DNA from 3 places in the Laceyella tengchongensis genome. Region 2 is predicted to be linked to each of the others. Evidence: riboswitches for the same ligand, from Rfam matches in the RefSeq annotation. Region 2 holds a riboswitch; each other region holds the start of a gene.
The links. Region 2 has a riboswitch for S-adenosylmethionine ahead of mtnK (S-methyl-5-thioribose kinase). Riboswitches for the same ligand answer to the same signal wherever they lie in the genome.

Region 1 (4,938 bases), 200 kb from region 2:
TGAATCAGCTGATTCGCGTGACGGAGCCAACCAAAATTGTGACCACCCATCCTTTCGGATTGCTCATGTGTCCGGACATCTACGAAGAGATCCCGACGGTTGGGGTGGTGACGGATTATGAGTTGCATCCCATTTGGCTCGCTCGCGTGCCCCATGTGTTGTGCGTGCCCAAAAAATTGCCCAATTGGCATCAGTTTGAGCGGATACAGTGGCAAACCGGGTTGTCATTGATTGAGACCGGCATTCCGGTCAATCCCACATTTTATGAGCATGTATCCAAGCAAGAGGCGTGCCGCCGGTTGGGGTTGTCCCCCGTGCGCCCGGTGGTGCTCGTCATGGGCGGAGGCACTGGCCTGGGACCGTTGGAACAAGTTGTGGGCGAATTGCAAGAGTTGGACCATTTGCAGTTGGTGGTGCTGACAGGGAAGAATCGGGGATTGTTTGAGCGGCTGACCCGGCAGTTTGTCGCACCGCACATACGGATTGAAGGGTACCGCACCGATGTACCCATATGGATGTCCGCTGCCGACCTTTTGATCACCAAGCCGGGTGGGGTGACCATCACTGAAGCGATTGCTAAACAGTTGCCGATGCTGTTGTTCGAAGCTTTCCCGGGTCAGGAAGAAGCTAATCAGCAATATCTCTTGCACCATCGCGTCGCCATGATTACGCGTCCGTCAACCATTCGCCTGCAAGTCTCCAAACTGCTCGATTCGCCGTTGCAATTGGGGCGGATGCGCGAACGGTTTGGGGTGCTGATGTCATCAGACGCGTGTCAGAGAATCGTCAAAGAGACATGCAATGCCAAAGCTCCCATTTTGCAGACTTTGTAATGAAGTCTGTTTTTTTATTCGCGGTGGGATGAATCATTTCGCCGCTTGCTAAACGATTCAAAGTTGGAATATTGTAAAAAGGAGGGGAGGGAAAGTGGATGAAGTTGGTTACTTATATGGTCAAAGCGGATGAACTCAATATTCAATCACAGGATGGGATGCTGGCCCGTTTGGGCTGGGTGCGGGACGGGCATGTGATCGATGTCGGGCTGGCACAGCAGTGCATGGAGTTGGCGCAAAACCTCGTCTTTCCTTATCGTCTCGCCACCGACATGCTTACGTTTTTGCAACGGGGCGAACAGGAGCGCGACTTTCTGCAACGATTGGATCAAGCACTGGGGCAGAGAGATTGGTTGCGCTTGCAAGTGGAAGGGGAACCGGTGGCATTAGCTTTGGCGGAAGTGGATCTATTTGCGCCGATCGCGACGCCGAGTAGCCTGCGCGATTTCTACGCATTTGAAGAACATGTACGGACATGCCGCCAAAAGCGGGGATTGGGCATGGTACCGCAGTGGTATGAAATCCCCGTTTTTTATTTTTCCAACCATCAGGCAGTGATTGGCCCGGAAGCGCCTGTGAAGAAACCGGCGTACACCAATCAGCTTGACTATGAATTGGAGATTGCCTGCGTCATCGGCAAAAGGGGAAAGAACATCAAGCGCGAAGAAGCTCTTGCCCATATCGCTGGCTTCATGATCATGAATGATTGGAGTGCCCGCGACGCCCAACTGCAAGAGGTGGCGGTCGGGCTTGGGCCGGCGAAAGGGAAAGACTTCGCCACGTCGCTCGGCCCCTGGTTGGTGACGACAGATGAATTGGAAGACTGCCGCGCCGGAGAGCGCTGGTCGCTTACGATGCGCGCGCGTGTCAATGGCCGTGAGCTATCCAAAGGGAATACCAAAGATTTGCATTGGACCTTCGCGCAAATGATTGAACGAGCGTCTGCTGAGTGCGAATTGGTACCTGGAGACGTGATCGGATCGGGCACGGTGGGCACAGGCTGCTTGTTGGAGTTAGGTGAGGAAGTCCATCCTTATCTCCAACCTGGAGATGTGGTAGAGTTGGAGATCGAACGGTTGGGATTGTTACGCAACACGATTGTGGAATGACATTTTCTTTTTAATGATTGACAAGTATCCTCGGTTAGCCCATAATAAATAAAAATATTGGAAAAACGATATCGGTTGTACGATTTTCTTATCCAGAGTGGCGGAGGGACTGGCCCGATGAAGCCCGGCAACCTCGGTATATCCTTACCGGAAGGTGCCAAATCCTGCAGTGCACATGTAGCACTGAGAGATAAGAAGAATGGTTTCGTCGTGTGCAAAAACCCTCTTCTTATCTAGAAGAGGGTTTTTTCTATATTCAAACACAATCATTTGGAGGGATTGGGATGGAACAGGTGCGAGTGGCACTGTTGGGCTTGGGAACGGTAGGCACCGGCGTGTGGAAGATGATTCAAAGCAACCAAGACGTGATCGCCCGGCGCACGGGCATGTGGGTAACGGTGGAGGCCATCTTGGTGCGCGATATCAACAAAGAACGCCAAGTGGAAGGAACGCAATCGTTGTTGACCACCAGTTTTGACGAAGTACTGGCCCGCGAGGTAGATGTGGTCATCGAAGTGATGGGAGGCGTCGAACCTACCCGTGATTATTTGCGGCGGGCAATGGAAAACGGTTGTCACGTTGTGTCCGCCAACAAGGAGTTGTTGGCCCGCCATGGGGAAGAATTGCGCTCATGGGCAAAGCGGTTTGGTGTGAAGTTGGCTTATGAAGCCAGTGTGGGCGGCGGAATTCCGATTATCGGTACGGTATCCCATTTCCTGAAGGCCAATCGCATATGTAAAGTTTCGGGAATATTGAACGGTACAACCAACTTCATATTAACCAAAATGAAGGACGAAGGTCGTACGTATGAGGACATATTGATAGAAGCGCAACAAAAGGGATACGCTGAAGCGGACCCGACGGCAGATGTCGAGGGGATCGATGCTGCCCATAAACTGTCGATTCTCTCGCGCCTCGCTTTTGATGTGCATGTGCCTGTCGATCAAATTCAGCGGGTGGGCATCACGCAGGTCTCCCCGATCGAATTGGACTTGGCCGATCAACTTGGTTTTGCGGTTAAATTGCTCGCTTCTGCTGAACAATATGGTGAAAACGGCCCAGTGTCCTGCTCGGTATCCCCGACCCTGTTGCCGCTGTCCCATCCCTTGTCCAATGTGAACGATGTGTACAATGCCGTGCATGTGGAGGGGGACTTTGTTCAGGATCTTACGCTGATCGGCCAGGGGGCGGGTGAGAAGCCGACCGCCAGTGCTGTGGTGGAGGATTTGTGCAACTTGTGGCGGCTGACGGGACAGACCGCCGGCAAAGCGGCTCCCCGCGCATTGTTATTAGAGAGTGCGGATGGAGACGGCTCGCGCTTTCATCTCTTGTCTTTTCCGTCCGCGCAAGCATCGGCTGGCCAAGTGGTCGGGCACCTGGAGCGGGCGGATCTATCGGTGCAGGCATGGAAGGCGGCGCAAGAGGGGGAAACGACGTGGTTAGCGTTGATCGCCAACGGATGGGAGCGAGGGCAAGCGGACCGCTTGTTGCGTGAGCGGAGCTTGGCAGTGACTTGGCACGCAAACCGTCCCGTTGTGGGCGGAGGAGTTCCATGGGGCTCTAAGGCGGTGCCGTTGGCTAAAGCGGCGGGCGACCAGTGAACAGGCAGAATTCAAGCTTTCGGTTTTTTAGTTAGTCTGGCGGCCACTAATGGCCGTCTTTTTTTAGGGATCACCTGCCGTCAGACCTGCGTTTTCAAATTGTTTCGGGTACAATAGGATAAGCGCATTTATTAAGGAAAGGAAAACGGCAGATGAACAAGTCAACCAAGCAAGCAAAACAGATTCGCTTGAAGCGGGGGGAGGTGATCCAGCTTCCCATCCGCCGCATCGGCATCAATGGCGAGGGCATAGGCCACTACCAAAAGCAAGTGGTTTTTGTGGAAGGCGCTGTACCGGGTGAAATCGTGGTCGCCCGCGTGGTACAAGTGGAACCCAAATTTGCCAAAGCCCAACTATTAAAAGTGAAGAAAAAATCGGCTTATCGGGTGGAACCGCCGTGTCCGGTGTATCGGGAGTGCGGTGGGTGCCAATTGCAGCACATTGACCGCCGGATGCAGAAGCGCTTGAAGCGGGAGTTGGTTGCCGAGAGTTTCGCCAGGTACGCTGGTTTGCGAGATGTGCCGATCAGCGAGACTGTCACGATGGATGAACCGTGGTCGTATCGCAACAAGGCGCAATTTCCTTTGCGGCGTATGGGCGGTCAAGTCTCCATGGGCATGTTTTCCGCCGCTTCCCACCAATTGGTTGATGCGAGTGCATGCATGGTGCAACATCCCAAGCTGAACGAAGCCCTCTACGAAGCCAAGCGACTGGTGGAGGAGTTGGGGGTGGATATCTATGATGAGCGGAAACATCGCGGCACACTCAGGCATCTGGTGGGGCGGATTGCTTTCGCCACAGAAGAAATCCAGTTGGTGTTGGTCACCCGGACGAAATCATTTCCCGAAGAAGAAGCTTTTGTGCGTGAAGTGACCCGACGGCTACCTCAAGTGAAAAGCGTAGTGCTGAACCACAATCCAGATAAAACCTCACTTGTTTTTGGAGAGGAATCCCGGCTGTTGTGGGGGAATGAGAAGCTGATTGAACGATTGGGAGAATTGACGTTTGCGTTATCCGCCCGGGCCTTCTTTCAGCTGAATCCCGCCCAGACCGTCCGGCTGTATGACGCGGTCAAACGAGCGGCTCGCCTGACAGGGACAGAAACCGTGATTGACGCCTATTGCGGAGCGGGAACCATCGGCTTGTGGTTGGCTTCTGAAGCGAAGCGTGTCATCGGCATGGATACGGTGCCTGAAGCCGTTGCCGATGCCAAGGAGAATGCCAAATTAAACGGTATCGCCCATGCCGAATATTACGTGGGTGCGGCGGAAACGCTTTTGCCCAAGTGGATCAAAGAAGGATTGCGGCCGGATGTTATCGTGGTAGACCCGCCACGGACCGGATTGGGACAGCCTTTGTTGCAGGCTCTGATGCGGACAAAGGTGCCGCGCGTGG
Region 2 (4,938 bases):
ATGCCCACCCGCACATAGCCATCCCCCGCCTGTCCGAAGCCCAGCCCAGGAGCGACGGCGACATGGGCGCGTTCCAACAGCAAGTTAGCAAACGACAGCGAGGTATGCCCCTCCGGCACCGGAAGCCAACAGAAAAAGGAGCCGGCCGGTTTTTCCACCTGCCATCCGTGCTCGCGCAACCGGTCGATAAAAGCATCGCGACGTCTTTCATATGTGGTCACCAATTCGCGCACACAATCCTGCGAACCCGTCAGCGCGGTCGCCGCTGCCTGCTGGATGGCGCCAAACAGGCTGACATAAAAATGGTCTTGTAGCAACTGAATGCTCTCAATCACCTGCTCATTTCCTACCGCAAATCCAATGCGCCAACCGGCCATGTTGTAGGTTTTGCTCATCGTGTAAATCTCAATGCCTACCTCTTTGGCACCCGGCGTCTCTAAAAAGCTCATCGGCTTCGATCCGTCGAAACCGATTGCGGCGTACGCGAAATCATGAACGACCAGCACATCGTGCCGCTCAGCCCGATTCACCACTTCGGCGAAAAATTCAGCGTTGGCGACGGCGCCTGTCGGGTTGTTGGGATAATTGAGAAACATCAGCTTCGCCTTGTCCCACACTTGCTCATCAATGGCTGCAAAATCAGGCAAAAACCGATTTTCAGCCAACAACGGCATGAGCGCCATCTCAGCGCCAGCCATGGCAATCCCCGACCAATAATCGGGATAGCCCGGATCGGGCACCAATGCGACATCGCCGGGGTTGAGATAACATTGCGAGATCTCCACCAGCCCTGCTTTGCCACCGAACAGCACCGCCACTTCCGTTTCGGGATTTAGCTTCACCCCGTACTCCCGTAAGTAAAATTGCGCGACCGCCTCCTTGAGGAACGCGTGGCCTCGAAACGGCGGATATTTGTGATGTTGCGGATTATCGGCAGCCCGCTTTAACGCATCCACGATATGCGGGGGAGTCGGCAAATCAGGATTGCCTTGACCCAGATTGATCACGTCATGCCCTTGCGCCTGCAGACGGCCGACTTGACCAACCAAGCGGGCGAAAAATTGCTCCGGCAAGCGATCCAACGCTTCCGCACGTTGAAATTTGCTCAAGATTCTCACATCCACTCTCTGGGAAATGTTCTTGAAATTCTAATCAGTTATGTTATATCGTTGTGGGGAATCTGTCAAAGTCTTTTTTGGGAGGATGCATCTCCTATGAAATGGAAATGTTCTGTGATCCAAATGGATATCGCCTTCGGGCAACCGGAACGAAACATGGCCGTGGCTGAACAAAAAATTGCCGCCGCGGCCGCCGACAAGCCGGATGTGATCATTTTGCCGGAATTGTGGACCACTGGTTATGATTTGACCCGTTTGGATGAGATCGCTGATCCGATGGCAATGAAGACAAAAGCGTTCATATCCAAGCTCGCTCGGCAACACGGCGTGCACATCATTGCCGGTTCAGTCGCCGAACGACAAGGAGACGGCACCTGGAACACACTCATCGCCTTTGACCGCCGTGGTAAACAAGTGGGTGAATACCGCAAAGTGCACCTCTTTCGCCTGATGAACGAAGAGAAATACCTACAGCCCGGCGAACAAATGGGTTCCTTCGCGCTAGATGGCATTCCTTGCGCTGGGGTCATCTGTTATGACATTCGCTTTCCCGAATGGATCAGAAAACATGTCGTCGCTGGGGCACAGGTGCTGTTCGTCGTCGCTGAATGGCCGATGCCACGGCTTGCCCATTGGCGCCATCTGCTCATCACCCGGGCAATCGAAAATCAATGTTACGTCATCGCGTGCAACCGTGTGGGGAGTGATCCCGACAATACCTTTGCCGGCCATTCGCTCATCATCGACCCCTGGGGAGAGATCGTGGCCGAAGCAGGCCCTGTTGAAGAAACCCTGCTGGCGGAGATCGATCTTGCGCAGGTTCTACAAATCCGCAAGCGCATCCCCATTTTCAGCGACCGACGCCCAGAATTATATTAAAACACCTTCCCTACAGAATGGACTTTCAGAAGACAATCTAAAGAATTGCCAAATGAAACTAATCGCATCCGAAATGAATGAATATGATTGACAATGATCTGCGTGAAAGTGTATTATTCCCTTATCAATCTAAAGACAACGGCATATGGAAGTAGTCTCTTATCCAGAGCAGGTGGAGGGAAATGGCCCGATGAAGCCCAGCAACCGACCGTAATACCATCGTGAGATGGGGCGCCCGTCAACAGGAGGGAGCCGTGGTGTCAAACCACGCAAGGCACGGTGCTAATTCCAGCAAAACATCCCGTTTTGCGAGATAAGAGGCTTGGAGCGAATGATCCGAGCCTCTGATAGGAAGAGGCTCTTTTTATATGCCCAAAGGAGGACTTCCAATGGGCGGGCACGCAAATGCAGGATATCATCCCTTGACAACGGAAACAGTGGTTCAAGTCGTCGCGCCGTTAAACCATTTTGCTGATGTGAATCAATTGGAGATAAAAGAAATCGGGGACGGGAACTTAAACTACGTCTTTCATGTGGTAGAACCAGCTACAGGCAAGTCTTTGATCGTCAAGCAAGCCTTGCCCTACGCCAAAGTCGTCGGCGAAAGCTGGCCGCTGACCTTAGACCGTGCCCGGATTGAGAGCGAGGCGCTGCGCAGGGCAGCGGAGTACGTGCCGGCTCTTGTCCCCAAAGTGCACCATACCGACGAGCGCTTGGCTTGCACAGTCATGGAGGACCTCTCCGATCATGTGATCCTCCGCAAAGGCTTGATACAAGGGCAGGTCTACCCTAAGCTAGCCGAGCACATCGCTACTTTCTTGGCGCAAACGCTGTTTCACACCAGCGATTTCTTCCTTAGTCCCTTGGACAAAAAAGAACAGGTGCGGGCGTTTATCAATCCGGAATTGTGCAAAATCACCGAGGACTTGGTGTTCACCGATCCTTTCTTCAATCACGAAACCAACGATTTCCCAGAAGCATTGCAATCTTCTGTCGAAGCGCTGTGGAACGATCTGGAACTGAAACGGGAAACCGCGAAGTTGAAACATGCATTCCTAACCCGAGCCGAAGCACTGGTGCATGGGGATTTGCACACCGGCAGCATCTTCGTCACCGCCGATTCGACCAAAGTGATCGATCCCGAATTCGCCTATTATGGCCCCATCGCTTTCGACATCGGGCAATTCTTCGCCAATCTCGCGCTCAATTATCTCTCGCACTTCCACCACAGCCCGGACCCGCAACAACGGCGGACGTTCCAAGAATATCTGCTGGAAGTGATCGAAGAAACCTGGGCGCGGTTTAAAGAGCAATTCAGCCAGCTCTGGCAGACCAAAGGGCAAGATGTCTATATGCAGGTAGCCGGCGTAGAAGACGATTTCTTCGAGCGCTTGTTGGAAGATACCATCGGCTTTGCAGGTTGTGAAGTGATCCGCCGCACCATCGGGTTGGCCCATGTGGCTGATCTTGACTCCATCTCCGACGAGGAAACGCAATTGCGCTTGAAGGACAAAGCGCTCACCTTGGGAAGCGTTTTGATCAAGCAACGCCGGCAATTGACGCGGATCACTCACTTGTCCGAGACGATCAGGGGGGTTGCCCATGCTTAGATCGATTGCGTACCACGGCGATCATGTGCGGATATTGGATCAGCAGCGCCTTCCTCATGATACCGTGTATGTTCATTGCACGACGACCGCGGAGGTATGGGAATGCATCAAGGCGTTGAAAGTGCGGGGGGCGCCGGCCATCGGCATGGCCGCCGCTTTCGCTCTCGCTGTGTGGGCCAACCGCGCATCAACAACCAATTTGACTGACTTCTTGGCATCGTTGCGGCGGGAGCGAGATTATCTGGCTTCGTCCCGTCCCACGGCGGTCAATCTGTTCTGGGCGCTGGATCGGGTCGTCGCCAGAGCGGCAACGGCTACCAACGTGACCGAAGCCCGGCAACTGATAGAAAACGAAGCGCTCGCCATTCAAAAAGAGGACGAGGATGTGTGCAGACGCATCGGCGAACACGCTTTGTCGCTTATGAACGATGGGGATACCATTCTCACCATCTGCAATGCAGGGGCGATTGCCACCGCCCGTTACGGCACGGCCCTAGCCCCACTTTATCTAGCTAAAGAACGCGGTATCCACTTGTCGGCTTACGCTTGTGAAACGCGTCCCCTGTTGCAAGGCAGCCGCCTGACCGTGTGGGAATTGCAACAAGCGGGAGTCGATGTCACCCTGATCAGCGACAACATGGCCGCCCACACGCTGGCCACCAAACCGATCTCCGCTGTCATCGTCGGTTGCGACCGCGTGGCGGCCAACGGGGATACCGCCAACAAAATCGGCACACTGGGGTTGGCGATTCTGGCCAAAGAATTTGGTGTTCCGTTTTATGTCGCCGCTCCCTTGTCCACAATCGACCTCGAGACGGCGACAGGGGACGCCATCCCGATTGAAGAACGCGCACCTGAAGAGATCACCCATTTTCACGGCCATCCGGTCGCTCCCAGCGGCACCAATGTGTTCAATCCGGCTTTTGATGTAACACCGCACCGCTACATCAGCGCCATCATCACAGAAAAAGGGATCGTGCGCGACAACTATCAGGAAGCTTTGGCCGGGTTAAAACAATCTGAACCCGCCTTGAAATAACCAATCCCCCCAGCGCCCCTGGGGGGATTTATGTTTTAGCGGTGTGGTGAACTTATCCCTTTGACCCGATGAACCTCCGCGCATTCTCAATGAGCGCCAGTCGCAACGGTTCGCGCTCCTCACCGCGGAGTACGGCCAGTTCGTCCAATACCCGTTCCAGCATGCGAGGATGGGTACGCATTCCCGCCCAAGGCCCGTCATGCGGCCAAGGCCCATCCGTTTCAAGCAATATGAGGTGGCGTGGATAGGCAGCCGCGATTTTCCGCGTTTCTTCCTTATACAATAGATCCGG
Region 3 (4,938 bases), on a different contig from region 2:
ATAAGATTGATTAATTTAGTTGGTTGCACACCGGCAGTGGGCTGTGGTTCGGTAAGGAAAAGGCCTAGAAGTCGCAGTTATTGGCCAAGGGCAAGGGGGATGACTCCGGGAAGAGAAATGAAGCGGGTGAAAGGGGATGCTGTATGCGTAATGGGTTGAAGATTGCGGTGATCGGCGGGGGCTCAAGCTACACGCCGGAGCTGATCGATGGGCTCATCAAGGGGCAGCATGAATTGCCGGTGAAAGAGGTCTGGCTGGTGGATGTGGAAGAAGGGAAAGAAAAGCTTGCGATCATTGGGCGTCTTGCCCAGCGCATGGTGTACAAGGCGGGAGCGCCGATAACGATTCATTGGACATTGGATCGCCAAGCGGCGCTCAAAGACGCTGCTTTCGTCATCACCCAGTTTCGGGTGGGCGGGTTGGCGGCACGGATCAAAGATGAAACGATTCCTTTAAAATATGATGTAATCGGACAAGAGACCAATGGGCCCGGCGGTCTGTTTAAAGCCTTGCGCACCATTCCGGTGATCCTGGACATTTGCGAAGAGATGGAGGTATTGTGCCCGGAGGCTTGGCTGATCAACTTTACCAATCCGGCGGGGATTGTGACAGAAGCGGTGTTGCGGCATAGCCGGATCAACAAAGTGATCGGCTTGTGCAACGGCCCGATCAGCATCAGCAGGGGGATCGCCATGGCGCTCAATGTGGAGCCAGCACGGGTGCGCATCGACTTCGCCGGTTTGAATCACATGTCCTACGGTTTGAAGACCACCCTTGATGGAGAGGACATTTCTAGACGGGTGATTGCTATGCTGGCCGGGCGCGGCGAAGATGGACAGACGATCCGGCAATTGACTGGTGTCGAGTGGGTGCCGGAGTTTGTGGAAGCGCTAGGGGTGATTCCTTGCGGTTATCATCGATATTATTATCAACCGCGCACCATGCTGGCCGCGATGAAGCGAGAAGCGGCACAAACCGGCACCCGGGCGGAGGTGGTCAAACGGCTGGAGGACGAACTGTTTGCGTTGTACCAAGATTCTAATCTGAACGTCAAACCGAAGCAATTGGAGGGGCGTGGCGGTGCCTATTATAGTGAAGCGGCGGTGCAGTTGATGCGTTCCATCTACACCGATAAGCGGGACATTCAGGTGGTTAACACCCGCAATCAGGGTGCGATTGCCGGCATCCCTGATGAGTCAGCGGTGGAAGTGAGTTGCGTCATCACCAGAGAAGGTCCACGCCCACTCGTGATGGGTGAGTTGCCGGTTGCCGTCCGCGGATTGGTGCAACAGATCAAATCGTTTGAGCGCGTCACTGTCGACGCCGCTGTGTCAGGAGATTATCGCACAGCGTTGTTGGCGATGGTCATCAATCCGTTGGTGCCTTCGGATGCGGTCGCCAAGCAGATCTTGGATGAGTTGTTGGAGGCGCATCGGGCTTATTTGCCGCGTTTCTTTGGTGATTGAGGAAGGCTCAAACCAAAAGAAAACCCCACCTTTGTCATGAGGTGGGGTAAATATTATTGGTTGGCCGGCAATGTTGTTTTTTGTACAGCGGGTTGGACTCCCTTGGCCCGTGGATAGCCGACCAAAATGGAGATTGCTGCGCAGATGCCGATCAACAGCGGATAAACATTGTACTGCATGATGGACAGCGGGGAGATCGAAGCCACACCCGCGGCCACGAGCAGTTGCGGGCCGTACGGGATCAAGCCCTGGATGCAACAGGAGAAAATATCCAGCAAGCTGGCTGATTTGCGGCGGTCGATCTCATACCGTTCGGCGATTTCTTTGGCCAGCGGCCCGGCAATGATGATGGAGATGGTGTTGTTGGCGATGGCCAGATTGGTGGCCGAAACCAAGCCGGCAATGCCGAATTCAGCGCCTTTTTTCGAACGGATGTTGCGGGTGATCGCCTGCAACAAGAAGTCAATACCACCATGGTGACGGATTAATTCCACCATGCCCCCGATCAGGAGAACCAATATGGAGAGTTCTTGCATTCCGGCAAAGCCGGTGCCGATCTCTTTGATGAAGCTCATCAGGGTGTATGAACCGTCCAACAGGCCGATGGCTCCGGCAAACGCAATTCCGCCCGTCAATACGAGTAGCACATTGACGCCGGCCAACGCCGCGATCAATACAGCCAAGTAAGGCAATGTTTTAACCCATGCCACTTGGTCGGTGGCGACATGGCTTTGTCCACCCAGCGTTAAGAAGGTGAGGATGGCTACAGTAACCAGGGCGGCGGGCAACACGATGAAAAAGTTCACTTTGAACTTATCTTTCATATTGACGTTTTGCGAGTTGACCGCGGCGATCGTCGTGTCGGAAATGACAGACAAATTATCCCCGAACATAGCACCACCGATCACGGCCGCAATGGCCAAGGCCACCGGAATGTCTGTCTGCCCGCTGATGCCGACGCCGATGGGCGCCAGAGCTACAATCGTCCCCATGGAAGTCCCCATCGACAGGGAGATGAAGCAGGCAATCACAAACATACCGACGATCAGCAGGTTTTGCGGTAGAATGGAAAGAGCTAAGTTGACGGTGGCGTCGACAGCTCCCATCCCTTTGGCTACTGAAGAAAAAGCGCCGGAGAGCAGAAAAATAATCACCATCAAGATGATGTTGTCGTGTCCAGCTCCACGGCAGAAAAGCGCCGTTTTTTCGTTTAAGGATAAGGAACGGTTCATCAGAAATGCCACACCGGACGCGATCAGGACGGCGACCAACACGGGGAATTTGGTGAAGTCCCCGGTCACTAGCCCGGCGCCGGCGAACAAGGCCAGAAATATGGCAAAGGGCAACAATGCCCATGGATTGGCTTGTTTCATGCTTATAACCCCTTTCTGTGGTTGGAAACGGAAAACTGAAAAGACCCCTTCTACACACAACAGGAAGAAGAGGTCTTATGGTTATAAGCACACTCTTCTTATCTGCCAAGCTAATCGCTTGCTGGATTTGGCACAGCACTCTCCATGAGAAGAGTCCGTTGCCGAGGTTTCCCAGGGCCAGTCCCTCCGCCTCTCTTGATAAGAAGACGATCTTACTTATTCCGTTTTTACATGCATACGAACTGCGTGTCGATTTCCTTATGCCATAGTAAAATGATTATATGTAAATGTCAACGATTTGTTGGTTGTCAGGTTTTGGTTGAAAGGGGGGATTCACAAATGACAGGACATCAACGTCAGATATTGGACGAGTTGCGGCACATAGAGGAAAAACACGGGGTCAAGATTTTGTATGCCTGTGAATCGGGCAGTCGGGCGTGGGGTTTCCCATCTCAGAATAGCGACTATGATGTGCGTTTTCTCTATGTCCATCCCGTTGCTTGGTATTTATCCATCGAGGAGAAACGGGATGTGATCGAATGCCCTATTCACGACATGCTCGACATCAACGGTTGGGAGTTGCGCAAAGCGCTGAAGCTGTTTAAAAAGTCCAATCCCCCGTTGCTGGAGTGGCTTTACTCCCCGATCCAATACCACGAAGCGTACACCGTAGCAGAGCGCTTGCGGCAGCTTGCGCAAAAGGCGTTTTCCCCACGTGCTGCCATTTATCACTACCTACATATGGCCAAGGGCAATTTTCGTGGGTATCTGACAGGGGAACGCGTGAAAATCAAAAAATATTTTTATGTACTGCGCCCGGTATTGGGCTGTTTATGGATTCAGAAGCACCAGACGATGCCGCCGCTTGTATTTGAGCAGTTGGTGGAGGAACTGATTCCGGAGGGGAGCCGGCTTCGTGCCGACATTGACGCCTTGTTGGTCCGCAAAAAAGCGGGTGACGAGTTGGACGTAGGGGCGCGGGTGGAAAGCATTCACGCTTTTCTGGAGGAACAGATCGCGCATCTTGAAAAACTGGCCGGGGAAATGCCGGTGGCCGAAGGGGTGTCGACGGCGCAATTGGACGAGCTATTTCGCTCCGCATTAGACGAAGTGTGGAGCGCAACGGGACAGTTTGGGGCGAAGTAAATGCACCCGTTTAGAAAAATCGTTTTGAAACGGTTTGGAATTGACGTATAATAAAATTACTGAGTGCATATACTGGAGCGTCGGCGCCACCATCTCCCGAAACCATGACTTTTCGGTCGTGCGGAAATCGATGTGCGGGTCCAACACCCTGGCACAGGATAGGGAATGGGGCGCCGCTATTTATCTTTTGAAGCAAAAAAGGTTAAACCCTTGATGCTCATTGCGAGCATGACAGTCCTTGAGCGAAAAGCCGAGCTGTGCCTCGAGATGGTCTACCACGGCCCGTTTGGGATTGTGCGAACGGTTGGTGACGGCTTTTTCGTAGTGTCCGTTGCGGACATAGGCAATCGCCCCGGCCAGGACATCCGCCATTTGTAAAGGTGTTTGGGTGCCGTCTCGCGATTCGACGCGGCGTACCACAATCAAGGGATAGGCAATGGGTTGCTTGGCCCCTGAGGGGAGCTGCCGAATGAGCTGGATATAGTCGGCGGCCATTTTCCGGTTCAAATAATATTCCAAATCCTGCAACCTTCCGGGTACGGAGTTGCTTTTGCGATCCAAAAAGATGTCATAATGATGCTCAGGAGCCAACCATTTATAGATCAACCAGAAAAACATTTTGTAAAAATGCGTTTCTTTGTTATCGCCAGCTTTTACGTTTTTTTTGTCCGACATGTCTACGATGAGGGCTCGAAACTTTAAGTTTCCTTGCCTCATGTGCTTGATAAACAGATTGATGAATGCGATATATGCATCTCGATGGTATTTTTTCATTTCATTCCAGTGAAACTCGCGGTTAAATCCAAGTTGCCGCCGCATGCGAGCAACATCCGCCTCTAACGCTTTGTACGTGTCCGCGCGTTGCCAAATAGTGCCCAACACCATGTATTTGTGAGCATTCTGACTGCTTTCATCTCCCCAAATCACGATTAGGCTCAAAGTGATCGGCTCCG

Region 1: linked by a shared signal. The riboswitch ahead of QQZ12_RS06830 (homoserine dehydrogenase) and the one ahead of mtnK (S-methyl-5-thioribose kinase) in region 2 are both predicted to bind S-adenosylmethionine.
Region 3: linked by a shared signal. The riboswitch ahead of QQZ12_RS02035 (Na+/H+ antiporter NhaC family protein) and the one ahead of mtnK (S-methyl-5-thioribose kinase) in region 2 are both predicted to bind S-adenosylmethionine.

Annotation. Positions count from the first base shown of each region.
Region 1 is NZ_FXTU01000002.1:640,762-645,699, reverse strand. It holds gene QQZ12_RS06840 (MGDG synthase family glycosyltransferase) at 1-833, shown strand, start outside; gene QQZ12_RS06835 (fumarylacetoacetate hydrolase family protein) at 932-1,942, shown strand; SAM riboswitch class I at 2,028-2,139, shown strand; gene QQZ12_RS06830 (homoserine dehydrogenase) at 2,227-3,543, shown strand; gene rlmD (23S rRNA (uracil(1939)-C(5))-methyltransferase RlmD) at 3,696-4,938, shown strand, end outside.
Region 2 is NZ_FXTU01000002.1:439,581-444,518, forward strand. It holds gene QQZ12_RS05730 (pyridoxal phosphate-dependent aminotransferase) at 1-1,109, opposite strand, end outside; gene QQZ12_RS05735 (carbon-nitrogen family hydrolase) at 1,215-1,997, shown strand; SAM riboswitch class I at 2,154-2,317, shown strand; gene mtnK (S-methyl-5-thioribose kinase) at 2,387-3,607, shown strand; gene mtnA (S-methyl-5-thioribose-1-phosphate isomerase) at 3,600-4,646, shown strand; gene QQZ12_RS05750 (TatD family hydrolase) at 4,699-4,938, opposite strand, start outside.
Region 3 is NZ_FXTU01000001.1:422,932-427,869, forward strand. It holds gene QQZ12_RS02030 (6-phospho-beta-glucosidase) at 144-1,466, shown strand; gene QQZ12_RS02035 (Na+/H+ antiporter NhaC family protein) at 1,520-2,839, opposite strand; SAM riboswitch class I at 2,935-3,044, opposite strand; gene QQZ12_RS02040 (nucleotidyltransferase domain-containing protein) at 3,179-3,985, shown strand; gene QQZ12_RS02045 (DUF3800 domain-containing protein) at 4,166-4,924, opposite strand.